2 regions of the Delftia deserti genome follow, and region 1 is predicted to be linked to the other one. Evidence: riboswitches for the same ligand, from Rfam matches in the RefSeq annotation. Region 1 holds a riboswitch; the other holds the start of a gene.

Region 1 (7,692 bases):
AAGGGCGCGAATGCGGCCGATGTGTCGTGGTTTGCCGTCGATGAACTGTTGCGCGAGCCTGCGCTGGCCTTCGACCACGGCGAGATCCTGCGCGCAGCGGTGGAGCGGCTGCGGGGCAAGGTGGAATACACCTCGCTGCCGGCCTTTCTGCTGCCCGAGCCCTTCACGCTGCCGCAGCTGCAGCAGGCCTACGAGGTGGTGCTGGGCCGCCCGGTGGACAAGAGCGGTTTTCGCACGCGCATGATGGCGGCCGGCTTTCTGGTGGAGGCCGGCCAGGTGGAGGGCACGTCACGCCGCCCCGCCATGGGCTATCGGCTGGCCAACCGCAGCGCGCCCGTGGTGTTCCCGCGTACCTTCAGTCCCAGGGGCTGAGCCGGCAATCGGTCAGGCGCTTCAGGTGCTTCAGGCGCTTCAGTTGCCCAGCAGGCTGCAAAAGCGCTGCATGTCCACGTTGCCGCCGCTCAGGATGATGCCCACGCGGCAGCCGTGCAGCTCTTCGCCCCTGTGGCGCGCGGCGGCCAGTCCCAGGCAGCCGGTGGGCTCGGCCACGAGCTTCATGCGCGTGGCCAGGAAGCCCATGGCATCGACCAGTTCGGCATCGCTGGCGGTGAGGATGTCGGTCACGTCGCGCTGGATGATGGGGAAGGTGATGCCGCCCAGGTGCTGGGTCTGGGCGCCGTCGGCAATGGTCCTGGGCGTTTCGATGTGGACGATGCGGCCCGCGCGCAGCGACTGCTGGCCGTCGTTGCCGGCCTCGGGCTCCACGCCGTAGAGCGCGCAGTCGGGGCTGAGCGCGCGCGTGGACAGGGCGGTGCCCGACAGCAGGCCGCCGCCGCCCAGCGGCACGAACAGGGCGTCCAGCGGGCCGGTTTCCTCGAACAGTTCCTTGGCGGCCGTGCCCTGGCCGGCCAGCACGTCGGCATGGTCGTAGGGCGGGATCAGGGTCAGGCCGTGGCGCTCGGCCAGGTCGCGGCCGACCTGCTCGCGGTCTTCGGTATAGCGGTCGTAGACCACCACCTGGCCGCCATAGCCCTTGGTGGCCGCCACCTTGGCGGCGGGCGCGTCGTGCGGCATGACGATGGTGGCGGGAATCTCCAGCAGCCGCGCGGCCAGGGCGATGGCCTGGGCATGGTTGCCCGAGGAAAAGGCCACCACGCCGGCCTTGCGCTGCGCGGGGCTGAAGCGCGACAGGGCGTTGAAGGCACCGCGGAACTTGAAGGCGCCCATGCGCTGCAGGTTCTCGCACTTCAGAAAGACGCGGGCGCCCAGCGCCTCGTCCAGCGTGCGCGAGGTGAGCACGGGCGTGCGGTGGGCATGGCCCTGGATGCGCCGGGCCGCCGCGGCCACGTCGTCATAGGTGGGAAGAAGGCTTGTCATCGGTAGCGGAGAAAGAGATGTGGATCGGGAGTGGCCTACTTGGCGTAGCTGTAGACCGTGGCGCGCGACACGCCCAGGTGGGCGGCAATGGTCTCCATGGAGCGGCGCACATCGAGCAGGCCGGCGCCCTTGAGTTCGCGGACCAGGGCGCGGCGCTCCTCGGGCTTGAGGGCGCGCGGCGTGGTCGCCAGGCGGGCCGCGAACTGGTCGATGCGGGCGCGCACCGTGTCGGCGCCTGCGCCGGCGCCCGTGGGGTCCAGCATTTCGCGCGCCGGGGTGTCGCCGCTGACGGCGGCAAAGCGGTTGAGCATGCCCTGGAAGCCCTGGAACATCGTCAGGTCCACATTCATGCACAGGGCGGCGATGTAGCGGCCCTCGGAATCGCGTATGCCGATGGACGTGCTCTTGGCCTGGCGGCCGTCGGCGAACTGGTTGGGATAGTTGGCGATGACCTGTTCGAAGCCGGGGTCCAGGATGCGCGCCAGTCCCAGCTCCGTCGCGCCCTGGCCGACCTCGCGGCCCGACAGGTTGTTGTGGATGGCCAGCACCGCATGGGAAGGGTCGAGCAGGTCATGCACCACCACCTCGCAGAACGGGGCGAAGGTCTGGCCCAGGCCTTCGGCGATCTGGGCCACCTGCTCCAGCAGCTGGCGCTGTTCGGGGGTTCGTTCGTTCATATTGGACATTTTGTTTTTAATTGGACAAAATGTCAAAACCCAGATGACTTCTTTGTGCTTTCCACCATGTTCGACACCCTTGTAGACCTGCTGCAATCCCAGGGCGCGCGTTTTCGCGTGCTGGAACATCCGGCCGAAGGCCGCTCCGACCTGGTCGCCGAAATCCGGGGCACGGCGCCCGGCCAGGGCGCCAAGGCCATGCTCTGCAAGAGCCGCGACGCGGCAGACAGCGCGCAGCTGTTTCTTGCCGTGCTGCCCGGCGACCGCAAGCTGGACTTCAAGCGCCTGGCCCAGGCCGTGGGCGTGCGCAAGGCCACGCTGGCCTCGCCCGAGGAGGCCCGGGCCGCCACGGGCTGCGTGATGGGATCGGTGCCGCCGTTCTCCTTCAACCCGCAGGTGCGCCTGGTGGTGGACCCGGCCCTGGTCGAGCGCTTTGGCGAGATCGCCTTCAACGCGGGCCGGCTGGACCGCTCCATCGTGCTGGACTCGGCCGACTATGTGCGCATTGCCCGGCCCGTGCTGCACAGCCTGAGCGGGAATGGCGCCGATTGAGCCCGGAGTGCGCCCGGATTGAACCCGGATTGAACCCGGATTGACCCTGGCGCGGGGCTGCGCCCACAATCGTCGGCAACGTCCACATCTCCTTGCCTGACCATGTCCACCCCTGCGAAGCAGCACCCTGACCGGCCCGATGCGGCCGGCTTTGTGCGTGCGGCGCTGACTGCTGCCCTGGCCCAGGCGCAGTCGCATCTGGCGGTTTTGGAGGGCGGTGGCAGCGATGCCGAGACCATCCACCAGCTGCGCGTGGCCCTGCGGCGCCTGCGCACCGTGCTGCGCGAATGCGCGGGGCTGGCGCCCGGCATGCGCGCCGAATGGGATGAGCCCCTGGCCCGGGCCTTTGCGCAGCTTGGCACGCTGCGCGACGCCGGCACCCTGGCCGACGTGGTGCGGCCGCTGCTGCAGGACGCCCATGCGCCCCTGTGCGAATGGACCGTGCCAGCTGCCGGGCAGGCCGACGCGGCCGCCGCGGTGCGCGAGCCGCAGTTCCTGCAGACGCTGGCCGAGATCCATGCGCTGGCGCAGGCACCCGCAGGAAAGCGGCAGCCCGGCCTGGCCAGCCTGTCTGCCGCAGGCACGCGCAAGTACCTGGTGCGGCGCCTGCAGCGCCTGCACCGCCAGGTGCTGCGCGATGGCCGGCACTTCGACCGCCTGCCGCTGGCGCAGCAGCACCGCGTGCGCAAGCGGCTCAAGCGCCTGCGCTACCTGGCGGACTTTGCGCAGGAATTCGCGCCCGGAATGTGGCCCGGCAAAAAGGGCCGGCGCTTTGCCGAGGCGCTGGTGCCCGCCCAGGACGCGCTGGGGCTGCACAACGACATGGCCGTGGCGGCCGCGCATTTCCATGCCGAGGCCGGCACGGACCCGCGCGCCTGGTTCGCCGCCGGCTACCTGCAGGCCCGCCTGGCCACCAGCGCGCGCAGCAGCCGCCGCGCGCTGCGGGCGCTGGCCCGCGTGCCGGGCTTCTGGGCTGGGCGCCATCAGCGATAATCCGCCGCTGGCGCGCCGGCGCGGTCCCTGGGCCGTGGCGGTGCGCTGTTGCTGAAGGTGCCCCATGCCGTTCGCCGGCCAGGGGTTCAACGGGAAGCAGGTGCGCGATGCCATCGAGATGGCCGCTCGCAATGCCTGCGCTGCCCCCGCAACGGTCAGCGGAATACAACTCCCCACGCTGGCGCGCCACCCACGGGTCACGCGCCGCAAGCCACTGTGTCCTCCTCGGGCATGGGAAGGCGGGGATGCCTGCCGCAGCGCGCCCATGATGCGCGCCGCAGCGTTCCGCAAGCCCGGATACCGGCCTTCTGCATTGCTTTCGGACGCCGCGGGAGTGCGCCTGTCCGGTCCGGCCCCAGCCTGCGCTGCCGTGGCCGGCTCCGGCGTGCGCGCTGTGCGGCGTGGTTCAGACGATAGGCCCCGCGGGTGAGTGGGGCAGTTGGGTTCAACGCATGCGCTTCGCTTCTTCGGCCGCCGATTCCTCCGGCCTTCTCTCTGTTCTTCCTCTTGTCTCCAGCCTGCGGCCCGCAGCGGCCGCCGTCCTGCTGGCCAGCTGCGCTGCAGCGGCCGGCGCCGCGCAGGAGCCGGCTTCCGGGCGATCCACGGACTCCGCCGACGATGCGCTGGATGCGGTCTTCGTGACCGCCACCGCGCGGCCCGAGGCGCGCAGCCGCATCGCGGGCACCACGCAGACCATCGACCGCGAGGCCATAGAGCGCTCCAGCGCGCGCTCGGTCACCGACCTGCTGGCCGAGAACGCCGTGGGCTTTCTCAGCGAATGGACGGCGGCCCAGACCTCGATGAACCTGCGCGGCGCCTCCACCGACGGCCAGGGGCGCGACTTCCGCAGCCAGGTGCTGGTGCTGGTCAACGGCCGGCGCGCGGGCACGGCCAACCTGTCCAAGCTCAGCCCCTCGGATGTGGAGCGCATCGAGATCGTGCGCGGCCCGTCCTCGGTGATCTACGGCAGCCAGGCCATGGGCGGGGTGGTCAACATCATCATGAAGAACGGAGCTACGGCGCCTGGCACGCGCGCCCAGGTCCAGGCCGGTTCATGGGACCTGTGGCGCACCGATGCGCAGACGGCCGGCGCCAATGACCGCTTCGACTGGTACTTCGGCGTGAGCGCAGGCGGGCGCGGCGACTACGAGTCGGGCGATGGCGGCACGCGCATGGAGAACACGGGCTGGAAGCGGCGCGGCGCCAGCGGCGCCCTGGGCTGGCAGCTGCACGAGCTGCACCGCGTGGAGCTGCAGCTGCGCACGGACGGCATCTACAACGCGGGCTTTCGCGGATCGGGCGCCAATATCCACAGCCGCGACAACCGCAGCAACCGCTCGCTGGACCTGACCTACGAGGGCGCACTGCCCGGCCAGCGCCTGAGCTGGACGACCCACCTCTACAGCCTGGTCGATACCGATGAGTTCAACTGGGCATCGCCCGTGATCCGCTCGGGCAACAGCGCCGTGCCCGGCACGGCGCGCGACTACAACCACCGCCAGCTGGACGCCACGGGCCTGCGCTTTCAGCCGCGCCTGCGTGTCAGCCAGACCAATGACCTGCTGATGGGCTTTGACTGGGAGCGCAGCAAGCTGCGCTCCGACCGCCTGCGCGTGGCCATGCCGGGCGGCCCCGCGGGCCAGGTCGCGCCCTACGACAACAACCAGACCGAGCAGGTGCATGCGCTGTACTTCGAGGACGCGCAGACCCTGCTTGATGATCGCCTGACCCTGCGTGCCGGCCTGCGCAAGACCTGGGGCACGACGCGTTTCGACGATACGCCCAACCTGGCCCTGGCCCAGGCCAGCACGCGCGACTACGACAACCACACCTGGTCGGCCGGCGCCACCTGGAAGGCCACGGACCGGCTCACGCTGCGCGCCGCGGCCTCCACGGGTTTCCGCGCGCCCACGGCCACCGAGCTGGCCTCGGACTTCACGGCCGTCGGCGGTGGCCGCACCTTCGGCAACCCCAACCTCAAGCCCGAGACCAGCCGCCAGATCGAGGTCGGCGCCGCGCTGCAGCAGCCCGGCTGGCGCGTGGATGCGGCCCTGTTCCAGAACACCATCAGCGACCGCATCATCACCGTCTCGCGCGGGGCCACGACCAACACCTCGGACTACGCCAACAACGCGGCCGACATCGTGGCGCGCGGCCTGGAAATGCAGGCCGACATGGACCTGGCGCGGGCGCTGGACCTGACGGGCCACCAGCTCAAGGCCTGGGCTGGCGGCTACTACCACTTCAGCATGCGGGACAAGGGCTCGGCCGCCTCCGCCAATACCGACAAGGTGCAGCGCATGTACCGCTACGAGGCCTCGGCCGGCGTGCGCTACGGGCGCGGCAGCGGGCGGCTGCAGGGCGACTGGAGCCTGCAGCTGTCCACGCTGCTGCGCGGTCCCATGTGGTACGACACGGAAGAGGCGCTGCTCATCCCGCAGGGCGAGCCCAGCAGCACCTTCATCCACCGCAAGGGCGCCTTCACCATCTGGAACCTGCGCGCCGACTACCGCGTGTCGCCGGGCGTCAAGCTGTTCGCGGCCGTCAACAACCTGTTCGACCTGAACCGCCATCCCATCTTCATCGCGCTGGACCGTGCGCCCTGCATCGCCAACCCGGCGTACCAGAACGGCGGCTGCGGAACGTCGATGGCGGGCCGCGAACTCATGGTCGGCCTGCAGGCGGAGTTTTGAGGACCATGGCATGAGGCAATCCAGCACCACGCGCCGCCAGTTGCTGCGCCAGGGCGCGGCGGCGGCCCTGGCCTGCGGCCTGCCCGCGGCCTGGGCCGACACCGTCGCTGCAGGCGGGCCGGTGGTGCTGCAGGATGCGCTGGGCCGGCGCGTGGAGATTGCCGCGCCGCCGCAGCGCATCGTCTCCATCTTTGCCTCCAACACCGAGCTGGTGGCCGCGCTGGGCCTGCTGGACCGCGTGGTGGGCGTGGAGGATTTCACGCGCTTTCCGCCGGGCGTGGAGCGCATTCCCAAGGTGGGCGGGCGGCTGGGGTTCTCGGTGGACGCCGTGGTGGCGCGCCAGCCGGACCTGGTCATCGTCACGCCCGCGCGCCAGGCGGCGCACCAGCTGGTCGATCCCATGGAGCGCATCGGCGTGCCGGTGATGGTGCTGCTCAGCCGCTCGCTGGCCGAGGTGATGGACAACCTGCGCCTGGTGGCCCGCGCCACGGGCGTGCAGGCGCGCGGCCAGGCGCTGGCCACGGCGCAGGAAGCGCGGCTGCTGCGCGTGGACCGGCAGGTGGCCGGCCAGCCCCGGCCGCGTGCCCTCATGGTCACGGGCCGGCTGGGCAACGGCATGCTGCTGGCGGCCCGGCCGGGCACCTATACGGGCGAGGCCATGGTGCGCGCGGGCGCTTCGTTCGCGCTGGACGGCCTGGGCACCGTGCCCCAGGTCTCGCCCGAGGCCGTGCTGGCCGCCGACCCCGACGTGCTGCTGTTCGCAGGCACCCAGGAGGCCATGCAGGACCTGATCGGCCAGCGCGGCTGGCGCGACCTGCGCGCCGTGCGCGGCGGCCGGGCCACCACGGTGGCGCGTGCCGAGTTCCTGATTCCCGGGCCGCGCACCTTTGGCGGCGTGGAAAAACTCTCGCGCTGGCTGCACCCTGCGGCCTGGGCCGGGGAGGCCGCATGAATTTCCTTTCATATCCACCCGCGTGGCGCCCCTGGGCCGGTGCGGTCCTGCTGCTGCTGGCCAGCCTGTTGCTGGCCGCCTGCGCGGGCCACCAATGGGCCAGCCCGGCCGACCTGCTGGCCGCGCTGGGCGGCGAAGACAGCCTGCGCAGCCGGCTGCTGCTGCAGTGGCGCGTGCCGCGCGTGCTGGCGGCCGCCCTGGTGGGCGCGCTGCTGGGCCTGTCGGGCGCCATCTTCCAGGGTGTGTTCCGCAATCCGCTGGCCGAGCCCTATCTGCTGGGCGCCTCGGGCGGCGCGGCGCTGGGGGCGACTGTCGCCTTGCTGGTTCCCATGCATTTATTGTTCGGCCTGCCCCAGGCATGGACGCTGCCCGTGCTGGCCTTTGCGGGCGCCTGGGGATCGACCGTGCTGGTGCTGGCCGTCTCGCGCGTGGCCGGTGCCACCGATGC
Region 2 (7,692 bases), 4.7 Mb from region 1:
GTCTGCCGTTGTGGGCGGTGCCAACGCAAGAAGGTGATGGTCCGGGTCCGGCCTTCAGTTGCGAGCTGCCGCTGCCGCCATTTCGGCGAGAAACGGGCCTTGGGCCGCTTCGGGCTTGCATTCGATGAGGAAGTCTTCGCGATCCTGGTCCTTGATCCAGTTCGGAGGCTTGCCCCGACCTGTCCACGTCGCGCCTGTGGCCGCGTCGCGATACTTCGCCGGCGCGCTGGTTTTTGCAGGGATGTAGGGGAACACTTGCTGCATGGTGAACCCGAAATCGGTCACCAGCTTCTGGACCTTGGACAGGGCTGCGTCGGCCGCCGAGGTGCGGGCCTTGGCAATTTCCATGTCCAGCGCGGCCTTGGCCGCAAGGAGTTCTTTGAGGGGCTGTGTCATTGGTGTCGTGAAATTTTGAAGCCAGATTATGGGGCCGATCGGGTGGGCCGCGCTTGCTGGCCGGATCGTGCGAGCCGTGGTACGAGGGGGTGATGGCACGGCTTGTGGCTCCCGGCCCTGCCGTGGGGCGCCAGGATGTCGGCGGCCCGAAGCGTGGTTTGGACACTGCCTCGGCAAGAGCGTGGGAAAGCGGTGCGGCTATGGCTGCTTTGGTCAGAATCCATGTGCCACAACGAAGAGCCGTGGCCCGCGAAGGGCTGTGGCCCGAATGCATTGTGCAGGCAGCCGGTCTACCGGGATTTCACGCTGCGCACGAATTCCGTGCCTACCTCACCTCCCAAAAGGCCGTCCAGGGCCGCCACACGCTTCAGCGCTTCCTCGGCTTTGAAGCCATTGCCCTCCAACACGGCCAATGCATCGTTGTGCAGGGCATAGGCCAGGTGTGCAGCGATCCGTACGCTCGGATCTGCGTCCACGTTGCTTCCCAGATACCCGCTCAGGAGAAGCCGGATGTCGTACAAGGCTTGGGCCAGGATTTTTGACTCGTCGGTGACCATGGGTTGTTCCTGCCATGAATACTGGCGACTGTGTGCCGCGGAGCTATGAATGAAAACACTCGGGCCATTTACGGCCCGGCGTGATGGTGGGCATCAAGGCAAATGGCACCGTACTTTGCGACACAATCCGCCTCTTGAACAATTCTGAAGGAGATGGCCTGTGCCAGCGCCCCGCCATTGGATCGAATTCGTCGAGGACTGGCGTGCCGAACCCATGGCCTACTGGGTGCATGCCGAGCAAGAGGTCGGGCTCTGGTGCCGCGCCAGCCGTTACCTGCCTTCGGCACCTGCCCGCATTCCCCACAAGGGCTTTGCCGTTCTCTGTGTGGCGTTCGGGGCGCATGTACTGCGCTTTTCCTCTGCAGTCCAGCTCGATGAGTGCATTCGTGTACTTTCCATGAAACCCTTGCCCACATCGCGTCAGTTGTCCAGCCTGCGCGGCACGTCCCTGGGGCCAAACGGGCATTGGTTGAGCCGGCTGCCGGTAGCGATCAAATCCGGAAAGGCCAGAGGGCGGGTAGTGATGGGGCTTGAGCAGACGCGGGCAGCGATAGTAGATTGCAGCTGGCACATGCTGGACCGCAGCATCGACCAAGTCGCTCCGTGTGCAGGATCAAATCTCCAAACAACCTCTTGACGGTTCACGGCTAGTCGGGCCGAGTGGCGAAAGCTCGGCACTCCCATCACCAACACCCAGGAGCTCCAATGATCATCACCACCACCCCCCAGATCGAAGGCCGCCGCATCACCCGCTACTGCGGCGTGGTCGCGGGCGAGGCAATTCTGGGCGCCAATGTGTTCAAGGATCTGTTCGCAGGGCTGCGCGACATCGTGGGCGGGCGCTCGGCTACCTATGAGCGCGAGCTGCAGCGGGCGCGCGAGATTGCGCTCAAGGAGCTGGAGGAACGCGCCCAGGAACTGGGCGCCAATGCCGTGGTGGGGGTGGACCTGGATTACGAAGTGCTGGGCCAGGGCAACGGCATGTTGATGGTGTCCGCCAGCGGCACGGCCGTGGTGCTGGAGTAGGCAGGGCCATTGGCCAAATTGGCCAAATTTGGCCAGGGAGGCCTGGGAAGTCAACCCGGCGCTGCGCCCGGCATCCCCAGGCAGCGGCCCAGCGCCCGCGCTGCCTCGCCCAGGCGCGGGCCGGGGCGGGAGACCACGTCCGTCTCGACCAGGTCCAACGCGCAGATGCGGCCCGAGCGCACGGCCGGGATGCGGCTCCAGCCGGGGCGGGTGGCAAAGCTGGCCGATGGCGTCTGCGGCGTGTGGATGATGAGTTCTGGCTGCTGGCGCAGCACGTATTCGGGCGTGATACGTGGAAAGGGCCCCAGATTGGGTGGCAGCACGTTGCGCGCGCCCAGGCGCTGCAGCAGCTGGCCGATGAAGGAGTCCGGCCCCGCCGCGTAAGGCGTGGCGTCCACCTCGAAATACACCTTCTGTCCGGCAGGCGCGTGCGCAGCCAGCGCCCTGGCCTGCTGGTCCACCTCGGCCTGCATGCGCGCCAGCAAGGCGCTGGCGCGCTGCACCTGCAGCAGTTGGTCGAGCTTGTTCAGCACCTGCTCCAGCTGCGCCATGTCGTTGGCATCCAGCGCCAGCACGGGAACGCCGAAGCGCTCCAGCTGTGCGATGACGGGTGCGGAATACGCCATCAGCACCACGTCGGGCCTGAGCCGCACGGTGGCCTCCACCAGCGGGGCAAAGGTGTGGCCCAGCTTGGGCAGGGCGGCCACGCGCGCCGGGTGGTTGGAGAATTCGTCCACGCCCACGATGCGCTCGCAGGCTTCCAGCGCGCACAGCGATTCGGTCAGCGAAGGCAGCAGCGAGACGATGCGCTGTGGCACGCGCTCCAGGCGCACCTGCCGCCCACGCATGTCGGTGACGGTGTAGGCGGCGGTTGCCCCGCCTGTTCCCGCATTCGCCGCCTTTTGCGCAAAGGCATTGCCCACGCCGCCTGCGCAGGCCAGGGCGGCGGTCAGCAGCAGGATGCGGGGCAGGCGCGAAAGCAGGGGCAAAAGCAGGGGCATGGGGTCAGGGCAGAGGTGTCCAGCGCACGCTGACGAACACGGTGCGGCCTGCGTTGGCATAGCCGCGCGTGGGGGCGTAGTCGCGGTCGGCGATGTTGTTGACACGGGCCAGCAGCGTCCATTGCCTGTTCAACTGGCGCTGGGCGTAGAGGTTGACCACGCCGTAGCCGCCCAGCTTGAAGGTATTCGCCTCGTCTGCGTAGCGGCCGCTGTACAGCTGGGCTTCGCCGCCCAGCGTCCAGCCGGCCGCCTGGGTGTCGGCATTGAGCTTGAGCATGCGCTTGGAGCGGTAGGGCAGCAGCTTGCCGGTCTCCAGGTTCTCGGGGTTCATGAAGTCCAGCGAGGCGCCCAGATTGGCGCTGCCCAGGCGCGTGCTGCCCGCCAGCGTCAGGCCGGTGATCTCCACGCTCTGCCAGTTGCGGTAGCAGTTGCAGGGAAGGGCGCTGTTCCAGTCGTAGGTGATGAGGTTCTTGAACTTGTTGCGGTAGACCACGGCCGAGAGGCGGTTGGCACCGGCCGCATAGTGCAGGCCCGTTTCCACGTTGGTGCTGCTTTCGGGCTTGAGGTCGGCCGCTGCCTGGCCGGTGAAGCGCTCGTACAGCGTGGGGGTTCTGAAGGCCGTGCCGGCCGATGCCACCCAGCGCCAGCGCTCGTCGATCTGCAGGCCGTAGCCCAGGCCGCCCGTAGTCTTGTTCTGCTGGTCGCGCACCTGGTCGTGGCGCAGGTTGGCGTCGAACTGGTGGCGCCCCTCCGTCAGGCGCCAGCCGGCCGACAGGGAGTTCTGCACGCGCCGGCTGTCGGTGTTCTGGGTCCAGGCGTATTGCGTGTCCAGCTTGTCCTCGCGGCGCTCCAGGTCGATGTTGAAACGGTGCTGGCCCAGCGTGAACAGGTTCTGCAGCAGGTAGTTGGTGGAGCGGCCCTTGGCGCTTTCGGGCGACTGGGTGTGGCGGTCGCTTTGGCTGTCGGTATGGGAGATCTGGACCACGCTTTTGTAAATGGCGTTCCAGCCGGCCTGCCAGCGCAGGCTGCCGGTGGTGTTCTTGACGACGTCGTAGTCGTCGAACGGCGGCGGGCTCTGGTCGTAGTGGGTGCGCAGGCGGCTGTGCAGCAGGCTGGCGTCGATCTGGTGGATGCCTGTCTTGTAGCCCGCGTTCAGGCCCAGCGAGGTGTTGCTGTAGCCATCCTTGTCCGGGTTGGGCGAGAAGGTGTTGCCGGGGTAGACGTCAAAGCCGTCGCTGCGCTCGTCAGCCAGGTTCAGCCCATAGGTGAAGCCGTTGGCCCCGCCCTGAAATCCCGTGGCCAGCTTGCTGCTGCCCTGGTTGCCTATGCCGGCCTCGGCATAGGCGCGGGTCTGGCCGTCCGCCCGCTTGGTGAAGATCTGGATCACGCCGCCCATGGCGTCTGAGCCATAGATGGCGGCGGCCGGGCCGCGCAGCACTTCGATGCGCTCTATCTGCGCCAGCGGCAGCGTGGACCAGACCGCGCCGCCCTGCAACTCCTGCGAGCTGTAGCGCACGCCGTCGATGAACACGGCAGTGTGCTGGTTGCTGGTGCCGCGCAGGTAGACCGAGGTGACCTGGCCTGGCCCGCCATTGCGGTTGATCTGCACGCCCGGCACCTGCGCCAGCAGGTCGGCCACGCCGGTGGCGCCGCTGCGGGCAATGGTCTCGGCGTCGATCACGGTCATGTCGGCCGTGACGGTGCGCAGGGACTGCTCGCTGCGCGAGGCGGTGACGACCACGGTATCGAGCAGGGAGGTCTGTGCGCGCTGCGCCTGTTGTGCCTGTGCTTGGGCCTGGCAGGCCAGCAGCGAGGCCGCAGCCAGGGCGGACAACGTGCGCAGTACGGGGAACGCCGAGGGCGAGCGAAGAGCGGCGCCAGGGGCGCGCGCGAGGGCGAGGGTGTGCATGGATGCGGACCAGTTGCGCGCCAGCGACCCCGCCGGCACGGAAACCAAAAAGACCGGCTGCGCTGCATGCGCGGCCGGCCGCCTGTTGGCCGGTATCCAGACTGGTGACGCACTCGCCAAGGCCTTCCCGGGCTGTACGCCCAGTGGCACGGGTTTGGCGGGGGCCGGTGCATGCACGCGGCGTTTCACTCACTGTTGCGGGGGCAGTACACGCGGGCGGCTTTATCTGGCCGCCCCATGTTTCCCGTTTAACCGCAGCCCCTGGGGCTGCTGGCACCAACGGCGGCGATTGTACGGCGGGGCGTTCAGTGAGAATGTAAAGCTTGCTTGACATGTCCGTGGATGGCGGCGCACAATGTCAAGCATCCTTTACATATTGCGAGAGACTTCCATGAATCAAACAACGGTCACCAACCGCCGCTACCAGAAGGAGCTGGGATTTGCGCTGCTGCTCTACATGGCGCTGCTTGTGGGGGCGCTTTTGCTCAGCGCCGACATGCAGGCCGGGGCCCTGCGCACGGCGCTGCTGCTCAGCCCCATGCTGGCGTTTGCGCTGGCCGTGCGGGCCATCGTGCGCCTGGTGCGCGATACCGACGAGTTCCTGCGCAAGTCCATGCTGGAGCAACTGGCGATTGCGGCGGCGGGTACGGCGGGCCTCACCTTCACCTACGGATTCCTGGAAATGGCAGGTTTTCCCAAGCTCAGCATGTTCATGGTGTGGCCCTTGATGGGCGCGCTCTGGGTGGCTGCCTCGGTGGCCCACTGGCTGCGCAGCCGATGAGCCGGCCTGCCAAGGTGGCCCTCCCATGAAAAATGACCCCCACGCTACCCTTGCTGAGCAAGGTCCGCAGCCCCCCGAGGGGGTGCTTTTTCATCTTGGGGCGGCCCGGCGATGAAAAATGACCCCTACGCTACCCTTGCTGCGCAAGGTCCGCTGCCCCCCAAGGGGGTGCTTTTTCATCTTGGGGCGGCCCGGCGATGAAAAACACCATCCGTGAACTGCGCGCCGAGCGCGGCTGGAGCCAGGCTGCGCTGGCGGACCTGCTGGGCGTGTCGCGCCAGACCGTGAACGCGATCGAGACGGGCCGCTACGACCCCAGCCTGCCGCTGGCATTCGCCATTGCCCGGGTGTTCGAGACCCGGATCGAGGCGATCTTCCAGGAGGGTTGAGCGCAGCGCTCAGGCCACGATCATGACCAGCAGCACCAGGCCCAGCAGGGCCAGGTAGGCCTTGGCATGCAGGGCATCGGGAATGCGGCCGATCAGCGGTGCCGCCAGCCTGATGCCCGTCCACGATCCGGCCGTCAGCAGCGCAAAGGCCTGCAGGTCCACATAGCCCACATGCCAGGGGCCCAGCCCCGCGCCTTGCGATGCCAGCATGTAGGCAGCGGTGCCCGCCACGGCCATGGGCAGGGACAGCGGGCTGGCCATGGCCGTGGCGGCCGCCATGCTGGCGCCGCGCCGGCGCATCAGCGGCACGGTCATCACGCTGCCGCCCACGCCCAGGAAGGCCGCGATCGCACCAATGGCCAGGCCCGCCGTGGCCGCCGCCCGCCGGCCCATGGGCTGCATGCCGGCGGCGGTGCCGTGCACGAAGCCCGGGCGCAGCAGCGCGTCGGCGATGGTCAGGGCCAGGTAGGCGATGAAAGCCCAGCGCACCCATTCCCCGCTGATCCAGGTGGCGGCCGCCGCGCCCGCCACGGCGCCGGCCGCGATGAAGCCGGCCAGCGGTCGCACCTGCTCCCACGGCAGGGCGCCCGCACGATGCTGGCGCAGCGTGGCCATGGAGGCGCCGAAAATCATCACGCAGGTGGAGGTGGCCACGGCAATGTGCATGGCCGCCTGGCCAATGGCGGAGTCCGCACCGTGGATGGTGGTCAGCAGCGCATAGAGCAGCGGAACGGCCACGAAGCCGCCGCCAAAGCCGAAGAGCACGGTGGTCACGCCGGCAAGCACACCGAAAGCCAGCAGCAGGAGAGGAAACACAGACAGTCCTTTGGAAAAACGAGCAAGGACTGAACCTTAGGATGCCGCGGTTTGGCCTGCTTTCGCGGATAGGTCAATAATCCTCGAATTCCTGCCAAAGCCTGCTGGCTGTTTTCCGGACCTTCCCATGCTCAACATCCCGCTGCATTCCGTGGACGCCGTGGCGCGCGATGTGCTGGCCATCGGCACCGACTACACGCCCGGCACCTTGCTGCCCACGCACAGCCACCGGCGCGCACAGTTTCTCTATGGCATGAGCGGGCTGATGGAGGTGGCCACCGACGACGGCGCCTGGACCATCCCGCCCTACAGCGGCGTATGGATTCCGGCCGGCAAGCCGCACAGCGTGCGCATGCAGGGCGTGAGCACGCGCAGCCTGTACATCGAACCGGCCGCCGCGCCCCGCCCGGGTGTGCACTGCGAGGCCCTGGTCGTCACCCCGCTGCTGCACCAGCTGCTGCTGTCCTGCGCCGACCTGCCGGCGCTGTACGACGAAGCAGGCCGCGACGGCGCCCTGGTCACGCTGGTGCTGCACGAGCTGGCCTCGGCCCGCAGCCTGCCGCTGTTCGCGCCCATTCCCCGCGATGAAAAACTGGCCGCCCTGTGCAAGCAGTTCCTGGCCCAGCCCAGCATCCGCGCCACGCCCCAGGATTGGGCACAGGCGCTGAACAAGAGCCTGCGCACCTTCAGCAGGTTTTTCCAGCAGCACACAGGCATGGCCTTTGGCGCCTGGCGCCAGCAGGCCTGCCTGCTGGCGGCGGTGTCGCGGCTGTCTGCGGGCGCCTCGGTCACGCAGGTGGCGCTGGACCTGGGCTAT

The links. A riboswitch is a leader RNA that binds a small molecule or an ion and turns the genes downstream of it on or off. The one in region 1 is predicted to bind cobalamin.
Region 2: another riboswitch for cobalamin. It lies ahead of ACFPFG_RS00710 (TonB-dependent receptor domain-containing protein); the one in region 1 lies ahead of ACFPFG_RS23105 (TonB-dependent receptor).

What each region holds. Positions count from the first base shown of each region.
Region 1 is NZ_JBHSIH010000001.1:4,836,397-4,844,088, forward strand. Features, by position in the region: gene ACFPFG_RS23080 (NUDIX hydrolase) at 1-372, shown strand, start outside; gene ACFPFG_RS23085 (threo-3-hydroxy-L-aspartate ammonia-lyase) at 412-1,377, opposite strand; gene ACFPFG_RS23090 (helix-turn-helix transcriptional regulator) at 1,413-2,054, opposite strand; gene ACFPFG_RS23095 (YbaK/prolyl-tRNA synthetase associated domain-containing protein) at 2,121-2,606, shown strand; gene ACFPFG_RS23100 (CHAD domain-containing protein) at 2,709-3,599, shown strand; cobalamin riboswitch at 3,638-3,922, shown strand; gene ACFPFG_RS23105 (TonB-dependent receptor) at 4,052-6,292, shown strand; gene ACFPFG_RS23110 (ABC transporter substrate-binding protein) at 6,303-7,244, shown strand; gene ACFPFG_RS23115 (FecCD family ABC transporter permease) at 7,241-7,692, shown strand, end outside.
Region 2 is NZ_JBHSIH010000001.1:146,496-154,187, reverse strand. Features, by position in the region: gene ACFPFG_RS00735 (H-NS histone family protein) at 55-396, opposite strand; gene ACFPFG_RS00730 (hypothetical protein) at 687-953, opposite strand; gene ACFPFG_RS00725 (hypothetical protein) at 1,114-1,590, shown strand; gene ACFPFG_RS00720 (heavy metal-binding domain-containing protein) at 1,659-1,979, shown strand; gene ACFPFG_RS00715 (ABC transporter substrate-binding protein) at 2,030-2,980, opposite strand; gene ACFPFG_RS00710 (TonB-dependent receptor domain-containing protein) at 2,985-4,889, opposite strand; cobalamin riboswitch at 4,960-5,184, opposite strand; gene ACFPFG_RS00705 (hypothetical protein) at 5,281-5,670, shown strand; gene ACFPFG_RS00700 (helix-turn-helix transcriptional regulator) at 5,868-6,059, shown strand; gene ACFPFG_RS00695 (sulfite exporter TauE/SafE family protein) at 6,069-6,875, opposite strand; gene ACFPFG_RS00690 (AraC family transcriptional regulator) at 7,003-7,692, shown strand, end outside.